2 regions of the Streptomyces sp. B15 genome follow, and region 2 is predicted to be linked to the other one. Evidence: predicted binding sites of a transcription regulator. Region 2 holds the regulator's gene; the other holds the start of a gene.
What was found. The regulator HspR, encoded in region 2, represses chaperone genes until heat shock. The targets are predictions, from matches to a motif close to TTGAGNNNNNNNNNCTCAA.
Positions count from the first base shown of each region.

Region 1: the regulator HspR is predicted to act here: its motif matches at 2,209-2,227, upstream of lon (endopeptidase La).

Region 1 is NZ_JAGPXJ010000007.1:53,107-57,520, forward strand. Features, by position in the region: gene KBY19_RS05480 (ATP-binding protein) at 1-514, opposite strand, end outside; gene KBY19_RS05485 (response regulator transcription factor) at 549-1,343, opposite strand; gene KBY19_RS05490 (spermidine synthase) at 1,414-2,115, opposite strand; gene lon (endopeptidase La) at 2,250-4,414, shown strand, end outside.
Region 2 is NZ_JAGPXJ010000019.1:71,041-75,454, reverse strand. Features, by position in the region: gene grpE (nucleotide exchange factor GrpE) at 1-444, shown strand, start outside; gene dnaJ (molecular chaperone DnaJ) at 472-1,665, shown strand; gene KBY19_RS11895 (heat shock protein transcriptional repressor HspR) at 1,667-2,137, shown strand; gene KBY19_RS11890 (serine hydrolase) at 2,257-3,165, opposite strand; gene clpB (ATP-dependent chaperone ClpB) at 3,393-4,414, shown strand, end outside.

The DNA of each region.
Region 1 (4,414 bases), on a different contig from region 2:
GGGTGCGCAGCTCGTGCGAGACGTTGGCGACCAGCTCCTTGCGGTGCTGGTCGACGGCTTCCAGATCGGCGGCCATTCGATTGAAGTTCGCGGCCAGCTCGCCGAACTCGTCCCGCCGCTCGCCGCGCACCCGTCGGGAGTAGTCGCCGCTCGCCATCGCCTTGGCGGCGTCCGTCATCTCGTCCAGCGGCGCGGTCAGCGACTGCGCCACGAACTGGGTGATCAGCAGCGAGGCGACGATGGAGATGATCGTGATGACCCGCAGCTCGGTCGCCGACTGCATGGCGAACAGCGCCAGCAGCGTGGTGATCACCACGGAGACGATCACCAGCCAGCCCAGCGCCGCCTTGACCGACCGGTAGGGGTCCACCGGGCGCAACCCCTCCCACAGCCGCTCCCAGGCGTGGGCGGCATGCCGGACGGCGGCCCGCCTGCAGCGGGCCGCCCCGCGAAGCAGCAGGCGGGCCAGGGAGCGCGCGAGGGAGCGCGTGCGGGCCGTCAGGGAGAAGGACATGGACACGGACACGTCGCTCCGTCTCCGCCGGCCGTCAGGAGCTCTCCGTCGCGGCGCCCGTCACCGGCGCCGTGGCGCCCTCCGGGCCCGGGGTCTCCAGGGCGTATCCGACGCCGTGCACGGTGCGGATGCGCTCCGCGCCGATCTTGCGCCGCAGAGCCTTGATGTGGCTGTCGACGGTGCGGGTGCCGGAGGCATCCGCCCAGTCCCACACCTCGGCCAGCAGCTGCTCGCGCGAGAGCACGGCGCGGGGGGAGTGCGCCAGGCACACCAGCAGGTCGAACTCGGTGGGTGTCAGGTGTACGTCCTCACCGGTGACGCGGACCCGCCGCTGCGCGTGGTCGATCTCCAGCTCCCCGAGCCGGAGTATGCCGCTGCGCGGTGTGTGCGCGGCCAGGGTGGCCCGCTCGACCCTGCGCAGCAGTACGTGCACCCGTGCGGCGACCTCCCGCATCGAGAACGGCTTGGTCATGTAGTCGTCGGCACCCACACCGAGGCCGACCAGCATGTCCGTCTCGTCGTCCCGCGCGGTGAGCATCAGCACCGGGACCGGTCGCTGGGCCTGTACCCGGCGGCAGACCTCCAGGCCGTCGAAGCCGGGCAGCATCACATCCAGCACCAGCAGGTCCGGCTGCCATGCCTCGGCGGTGTCCACGGCAGCGGGCCCGTCGCCCGCCGTCTGCACCTGGAAGCCCTCGGCCCGCAGCCGCCGCGCGATGGCGTCGACGATGGTGGGGTCGTCCTCGACGACGAGGATGCGACGCTGGGCGCCCGGGGTGGTCGCGGCGGCAGCGCCGCCAGGTGTCTGAGTGGTGTTCTTCTGGTCCATGCGACCCCGCCCCTGTGGCTCTTTCCGGCTTTCCTGGGACAGCAGCGTAAGGGCCTGCTACGGGCCTAGGCTACGCCGGTCGCGCCGCGAAGTGGACCACGTCGGGGACGCCTCGGGCGACTGTGATCTCATCCGTCCGAACACGGCAGAATCCCGCATTACGCAGACATCCTTCGAATCTCTGCGACGGCTGTGCCGACCACACGGCGAGGATTCCGCCGGGGGTGAGAGCCGCCCGGCAGGCGGCCAGTCCGGCGGGGGAGTAGAGCGTGGTGTTGTCGTCGGTGACGGTCCAGTCGGGGCCGTTGTCGATGTCCAGGCACAGCGCGTCGAAGCGCCGCCCGGCGGCGGCCGACTCGTGCACATACGCCACCAGGTCGGCCTCCACCAGCTCGGTGCGGGCGTCGGCCAGCGCCCGGCCGGTGATCTCGGAGAGCGGACCGGTGCCGTGCCAGTCGAGGATCGCGGGCTCCCGTTCGACGACGGTGATATGGCCCCACCGGGGCTCGGCCGCTGCCTCCGCCAGCGAGAAGCCGACCCCGAGCCCGCCGATCAGTACGTGCGGCGCGGTCCTGGTGGCCAGCTCGTCCAGGGCCGCGCGCACCAGCAGCCGCTCGGAGCGGCCGTCCGAGGTGTCCATCAGGAAGCACCCGTTGGCGACGATCTCGTACTGCGGCCCCCGCTGCCGCAGTACGACCTCCCCGTAGGGGCCGTCCCGCCGTTCGATCGTGGTCGGCGGCTGGTGGGCTACTGCGTTGACGGCGTTCGGCATGGGGGCAGGGTAGGACGAGCACCGCCCGTTCTCGATCGCTGACAGCGAACAGAACTTCCCGGATCCGGGGGAACACAAGCAGCCTCAAAAGCATTGAGTGGGTACTACTCAACTTGCCTGCCTAGGGAGAGATCATGGCTGCTGAGTCCCTGGAGTCCACACCGCTCACCCTGCCTGTGCTGCCCATCGACGCCGAGGACGGCGTCGTGCTGCCGGGAATGGTGGTGCCGCTGGATCTCTCGGACAACGATGTGCGGGCCGCCGTGGACGCCGCGAAGTCCGCCGCCTCGGACGCGCCGGACGGTGACAAGCCCCGTGTGCTGCTCGTCCCGCGGGTCGAGGGCAGCTACGCCGAGATCGGCGTCGAGGGCCGGGTGGAGCAGATCGGACGCCTCGCCGACGGTGACCCGGGCGCACTCATCCGCGGGCTGCGCCGCATCCGCGTCGGCACCGGGACCACAGGGCCCGGCGCCGCGCTGTGGGTGGAGGGCACGCCGGTCGCCGAGACCGTGCCCGACCCCCTGCCCGGTCATGTCACCGAGCAGATGAAGGAGTACAAGGCCCTCATCACCGACTGGCTGCGCAAGCGGGGCGCCTGGCAGGTCGTGGACCGGGTGCAGCAGATCGACGACGTCGGCCAGCTCGCCGACAACGCCGGCTACTCCCCGTTCCTGTCCACCGAGCAGAAGCTGAAGCTGCTGGAGACCGTCGAGCCGGTCGAGCGACTGAAGATCGCCACGACCGCCCTGCGCGACCACCTCGCGGAGCAGGACGTGGCCGAGTCCATCGCCAAGGACGTCCAGGAGGGCGTCGACAAGCAGCAGCGCGAGTTCCTGCTGCGCCGCCAGCTCGAAGCCGTCCGCAAGGAGCTCGCCGAACTCAACGGCGACCCCGAGGACGAGAGCGAGGACTACCGCGCCCGCGTCGAGGCGGCCGACCTGCCCGAAGAGGTCAAGAAGGCCGCCCTCAAGGAGGTCGACAAGCTGGAACGCTCCAGCGACCAGTCCCCCGAGGGCAGCTGGATCCGCACCTGGCTCGACACCGTCCTGGAGATGCCCTGGAACGAGCGCACCGAGGACGCCTACGACATCACCGGCGCCCAGGCCGTTCTGGACGCCGACCACGCCGGGCTGCAGGACGTCAAGGAACGCATCACCGAGTACCTGGCCGTACGCAAGCGGCGCACCGAGCGGGGCCTCGGTGTCGTCGGCGGGCGGCAGACGGACAATGCCGCGCGGAGCGCGTCCTCTACGGGTGGTGGTGGGCGACGGGCGGGCGGCGCCGTGCTGGCGCTGACCGGCCCGCCCGGCGTCGGAAAGACCTCGCTGGGCGAGTCCGTGGCCCGTGCGATGGGCCGCACGTTCGTCCGCGTCGCACTCGGCGGCGTCCGGGACGAGGCCGAGATCCGCGGCCACCGGCGCACCTACGTCGGCGCCCAGCCCGGCCGCATCGTCCGTGCCATCAAGGAGGCCGGATCGATGAACCCGGTCGTCCTGCTGGACGAGGTCGACAAGGTCGGCTCCGACTTCCGCGGCGACCCGGCAGCGGCCCTGCTGGAGGTCCTCGACCCGGCGCAGAACCACACCTTCCGGGACCACTACCTGGAGGTCGAGCTCGACCTGTCGGACGTTGTCTTCCTGGCCACCGCCAACGTCCTGGAAGCCATCCCGCAGCCCCTGCTCGACCGCATGGAGGTCGTCGAGCTCGACGGGTACACCGAACACGAGAAGATCACCATCGCCCGCGACCATCTGCTGCCCCGCCAACTGGAGCGAGCCGGCCTGGAGAGCGGCGAGGTCGTCTTCGACGAGGCGGCACTGCGCAAGCTCGCCGCCGAATACACCCGGGAGGCAGGCGTCCGCTCCCTGGAGCGGTCGGTCCAGCGGGTGCTGCGCAAGGTCGCGGCCAAGCACCAGCTGGGCGAGGCCGAGCTGCCCTACACCGTCGGGGTGGAGGCGCTGCGCGAACTGATCGGCCATCCGCGGCACACCCCCGAGGCCGCACAGGACCCGGCCGAGCGCCGCACGGCAGTGCCGGGCGTCGCCACCGGACTGGCCGTCACCGGCGCGGGCGGGGACGTGCTCTTCGTCGAGGCGTCGCTGGCCGACCCCGAGACGGGCGCCTCCGGGCTCACCCTGACCGGCCAGCTCGGTGACGTGATGAAGGAGTCCGCGCACATCGCCCTGTCCTATCTGCGCTCGCGCGGCGCGGAGCTGGAACTGCCCGTCGGCGATCTGAAGGAGCGCGGCATCCATCTGCACGTACCGGCGGGCGCCGTGCCCAAGGACGGACCCAGCGC
Region 2 (4,414 bases):
TACCGCCGCCGGGTCGAGCGGGACCGCGCGGCGGTCAAGGAGATCGCCGTCGCGAACCTGCTCACCGAGCTGCTGCCGGTGCTCGACGACATCGGCCGGGCCCGGGACCACGGCGAGCTGGTGGGCGGCTTCAAGTCGGTCGCCGAGTCGCTGGAGATGGTCGCGGCCAAGATGGGGCTGATGCAGTTCGGCAAGGAGGGCGAGCCCTTCGATCCGACGGTCCACGAGGCGCTGATGCACTCCTACTCTCCGGATGTCACGGAGACGACGTGCGTGCAGATCCTCCAGCCCGGGTACCGAATCGGCGAGCGGACCATCCGTCCCGCACGGGTCGGGGTCGCCGAGCCGCAGCCCGGTGCCGCAGGCGGTACGGGCGGCAAGGGTGAGGCCGGTGCCGAGGCGTCGGCGGCTGAAGAGGAGAACGGTGGCCCGGACGAGGGCTGACCGCGTACGGGAGGAGGGACGTCGAGGATGAGTACCAAGGACTTCATCGAGAAGGACTACTACAAGGTCCTCGGCGTCCCCAAGGACGCAACCGAAGCCGAGATCAAGAAGGCGTACCGCAAGCTGGCCCGGGAGAACCACCCCGACGCCAACGCAGGTGACCCCAAGGCCGAGGAGCGCTTCAAGGACGCCTCCGAGGCGTACGACGTGCTCGGCGACCCCAAGCGGCGCAAGGAGTACGACGAGGCGCGCACCCTCTTCGGCAACGGAGGCTTCCGGCCCGGCGGCGGACCGGGCGGGCCCGGTGGTGCCGGAACGTTCAACTTCGACCTGAGCGACCTGTTCGGCGGCGGCCAGGGCGGCGGCGGTGCCGGCTCGCCCGGCGGCTTCGGCGGCGGGCTGGGCGACGTCTTCGGCGGCCTGTTCAACCGCGGCGGTACCGGGACCCGTACCCAGCCCAGGCGCGGTCAGGACATCGAGTCCGAGGTGACGCTCAGCTTCACCGAGGCGGTCGACGGGGCCACGGTCCCGCTGCGGATGTCCTCCAGCGCCGCGTGCAAGGAGTGCGCCGGTACGGGGGACAAGAACGGCACCCCGCGGGTGTGCCCCACCTGTGTGGGCACCGGGCAGGTCTCGCGCGGCACCGGCGGCGGCTTCTCGCTGACCGACCCGTGCGTGGACTGCAAGGGGCGCGGTCTGATCGCGCAGGATCCGTGCGAGGTCTGCAAGGGGTCCGGACGGGCGACCAGCTCGCGCACGATGCAGGTCCGCATCCCCGCGGGCGTCACCGACGGGCAGCGCATCCGGCTGCGCGGCAAGGGCGCCCCGGGCGAGCGGGGCGGACCCAACGGTGACCTGTACGTCGTCGTGCACGTCGACAAGCACCCGGTCTTCGGGCGCAAGGGCGACAATCTCACGGTCACCGTGCCGGTCACCTTCCCCGAGGCCGCACTCGGTGGTGAAGTGAAGGTCCCCACGCTCGGCGGCCCACCCGTCACCCTCAAGATCCCGGCGGGTACGCCGTCCGGGCGCACCATGCGGGCCCGGGGCAAGGGCGCTGTCCGCAAGGACGGAACCCGCGGCGACCTACTGGTGACAGTGGAGGTCGCGGTGCCCAAGAATTTGGACGACAAGGCGAAGGACTCCCTGGAGTCCTACCGGGACGCGACGGCGGGTGAGGATCCGCGGGCCGCGTTGTTCAAGGCAGCGAAGGGAGACTGAGGTGGACGGCCGGGACGGACGCAGACGATTCGCGGCTGGGCGCTCCGCGGCGTACGAGCTGACGGACGAATCTCCTGTCTACGTCATCTCGGTCGCCGCCCAGCTCTCGGGGCTGCACCCGCAGACCCTGCGGCAGTACGACCGGCTGGGCCTGGTCTCGCCCGACCGCACACCCGGGCGGGGCCGCCGCTACTCGGCGCGGGACATCGAGCAGTTGCGCGAGGTGCAGCGGCTCAGCCAGGACGAGGGCATCAATCTCGCCGGGATCAAGCGCATCATCGAACTGGAGAACCAGGTCGCGGCGCTGCAGCAGCGGGTTGCCGAGCTGTCCGCCGCGGTCGAGGGCGCCGCGGCGGCGATGCAGCAGCGCGAGGCGCAGGTGCATGCCTCGTATCGGCGCGATCTGGTGCCGTACGAGGATGTGCGCTCCTCCAGCGCCCTGGTCGTCTGGCGCCCCAAACCGAGGGAGTAATCCTCGGGACCCCGGGGTTGCGGGGCCTGGGCCCCTCCCTGTTGCGGGCATCTGTTCCGCCAAGGGCGGGACGATGGCCCACAACGAGGGGGCGGGGCTCGGCCCCACAGCGTGAGGGCTTACTTCGCGAAGCCGTAAGAGAGAAGCTTCTTGGCGTCCGACGACCGCTTGGCGGCGGAGGACGAGGCCAGAACGGTGCCGATCACCGTTTTGCCACCGCGCTTGGCGGCGAACACCAGGCAGTACTTGGCCTCGGGGCCCGAGCCGGTCTTGACGCCGAGCGCGCCCGAGTAGCTGCCCAGCAGCGGATTGGTGTTCCGCCAGTTCATGTACCGGTAGCCGCCGCTCTTGGTGACCGTCTTCTGCTTGGTGGAGCGGGTCTTCACGACCGAGCGGAAGGTGGAGTGGCGCATCGCGTCGCGGGTGAGCTTGGTCAGGTCGCGCGGGGTGGAGTAGTTGCGGCCCTTGCCGATGCCGTCGAACGAGTCGAAGTGGGTGTTCTTCAGCCCGAGACTCTTGGCGGTGGAGTTCATCTTGCCGATGAAGGACTTCACCCGTGCCTTGCGGGTGCTGCCCTTGCCGAAGGTGTCGGCGAGCGCGTAGGCGGCGTCGCAGCCCGAGGGCAGCATCAGACCGTAGAGCAGCTGGCGGACGGTGACCTTGTCGCCGACGATCAGCCGCGCCGAGGAGGCGGTGTTGCGGACGATGTAGTCGCTGTAGGCCTTCCGGATGGTGACCTTGCGGGAGAGGTTGAGGTTCTTGTGCGCCAACACCACCCGGGCCGTCATGATCTTGGTGGTGGAGCCGGTGGAACGCCGGGTGTCGGCGGCCTTGGTGTAGAGGCTCCTGCCTGTGCCGCTGTTCATCACATAGCCGCCCTTGGCGGTGATGGACGGCTTCTTCGCGGCGGCGACAGTGGCCGGTGACGCCATGGCGGCCGGGGCGGCCAGCGCGCCCGTCGTCAGCACGGCGCCGGAGGTGAGCATCACCGTGGCGACACGGTGGGTGCCAGCAATGCCAATCTTCACTTCTGTCAGCTCCAAATGCCGCTGCGGGGCGGCTCGTTGGGCGGGTACCCGGGGCCGGAAGCGGCCGGGAACTAAGAAGGATCGTAGACGTTTTTGAGTTGAGCGGAATAGACTCAACTTGTTGCATGCTGTAGGTAGCAAGCGCCATTTCCGGGGCGCGGGCACCGCTGGGGCACCCAGGTGCCCGGGGCGCCTGCAGACAGCACAGGAGGAGGAGCGCAGGAGAAGTGGACGCGGAGCTGACCAACAAGAGCCGGGACGCCATCAGCGCGGCCAACGACCGCGCGGTGAGCGACGGCCACCCCGACATCACCCCCGCCCATCTGCTCCTCGCCCTGCTCACGGGCGAGGACAACGAGAACATCCAGGACCTGATCGCCGCCGTCGAGGCCGACCAGGCGGCGCTGCGCTCGGGCGCCGAGCGGCAGCTCGCGGCGCTTCCCACGGTGCAGGGCCAGACCGTCAGCCGGCCGCAGGCCGACCGCGATCTGCTCGCCGTCATCGCGGACGCCGCACAGCGTGCCAAGGACCTCGGTGACAGCTTCGTCTCCACCGAGCATCTGCTGATCGCGCTGGCCGCCAAGGGCGGAGCCACCGGTGAGCTGCTCAAGCAGCAGGGCGCCGACGAGAAGAAGCTGCTGGACGCCTTCAACGCGCAGCGCGGCAGCAGGCGCATCACCAACCCGGACCCGGAGGGCACCTACAAGGCCCTGGAGAAGTTCGGCACCGATCTGACCGCCGCGGCCCGGGACGGCAAGCTGGACCCGGTTATCGGCCGGGACCAGGAGATCCGCCGTGTGGTGCAGGTGCTCTCCCGTCGTACGAAGAACAATCCCGTCCTCATCGGCGAGCCGGGTGTCGGCAAGACGGCCGTCGTCGAGGGGCTGGCGCAGCGCGTGGTGAAGGGCGATGTGCCCGAGTCGCTGCGCGACAAGCGGCTGGTCGCCCTCGATCTGGGCGCCATGGTGGCGGGCGCCAAGTACCGCGGTGAGTTCGAGGAACGGCTCAAGACGGTGCTCTCCGAGATCAAGGAGAGCGACGGGCAGATCATCACGTTCATCGACGAGCTGCACACCGTCGTCGGCGCCGGGGCGGGCGGCGACTCCGCCATGGACGCGGGCAACATGCTCAAGCCGATGCTGGCCCGCGGTGAGCTGCGGATGGTCGGCGCCACGACGCTGGACGAGTACCGCGAGCGGATCGAGAAGGACGCGGCACTGGAGCGCCGCTTCCAGCAGGTGCTGGTCGC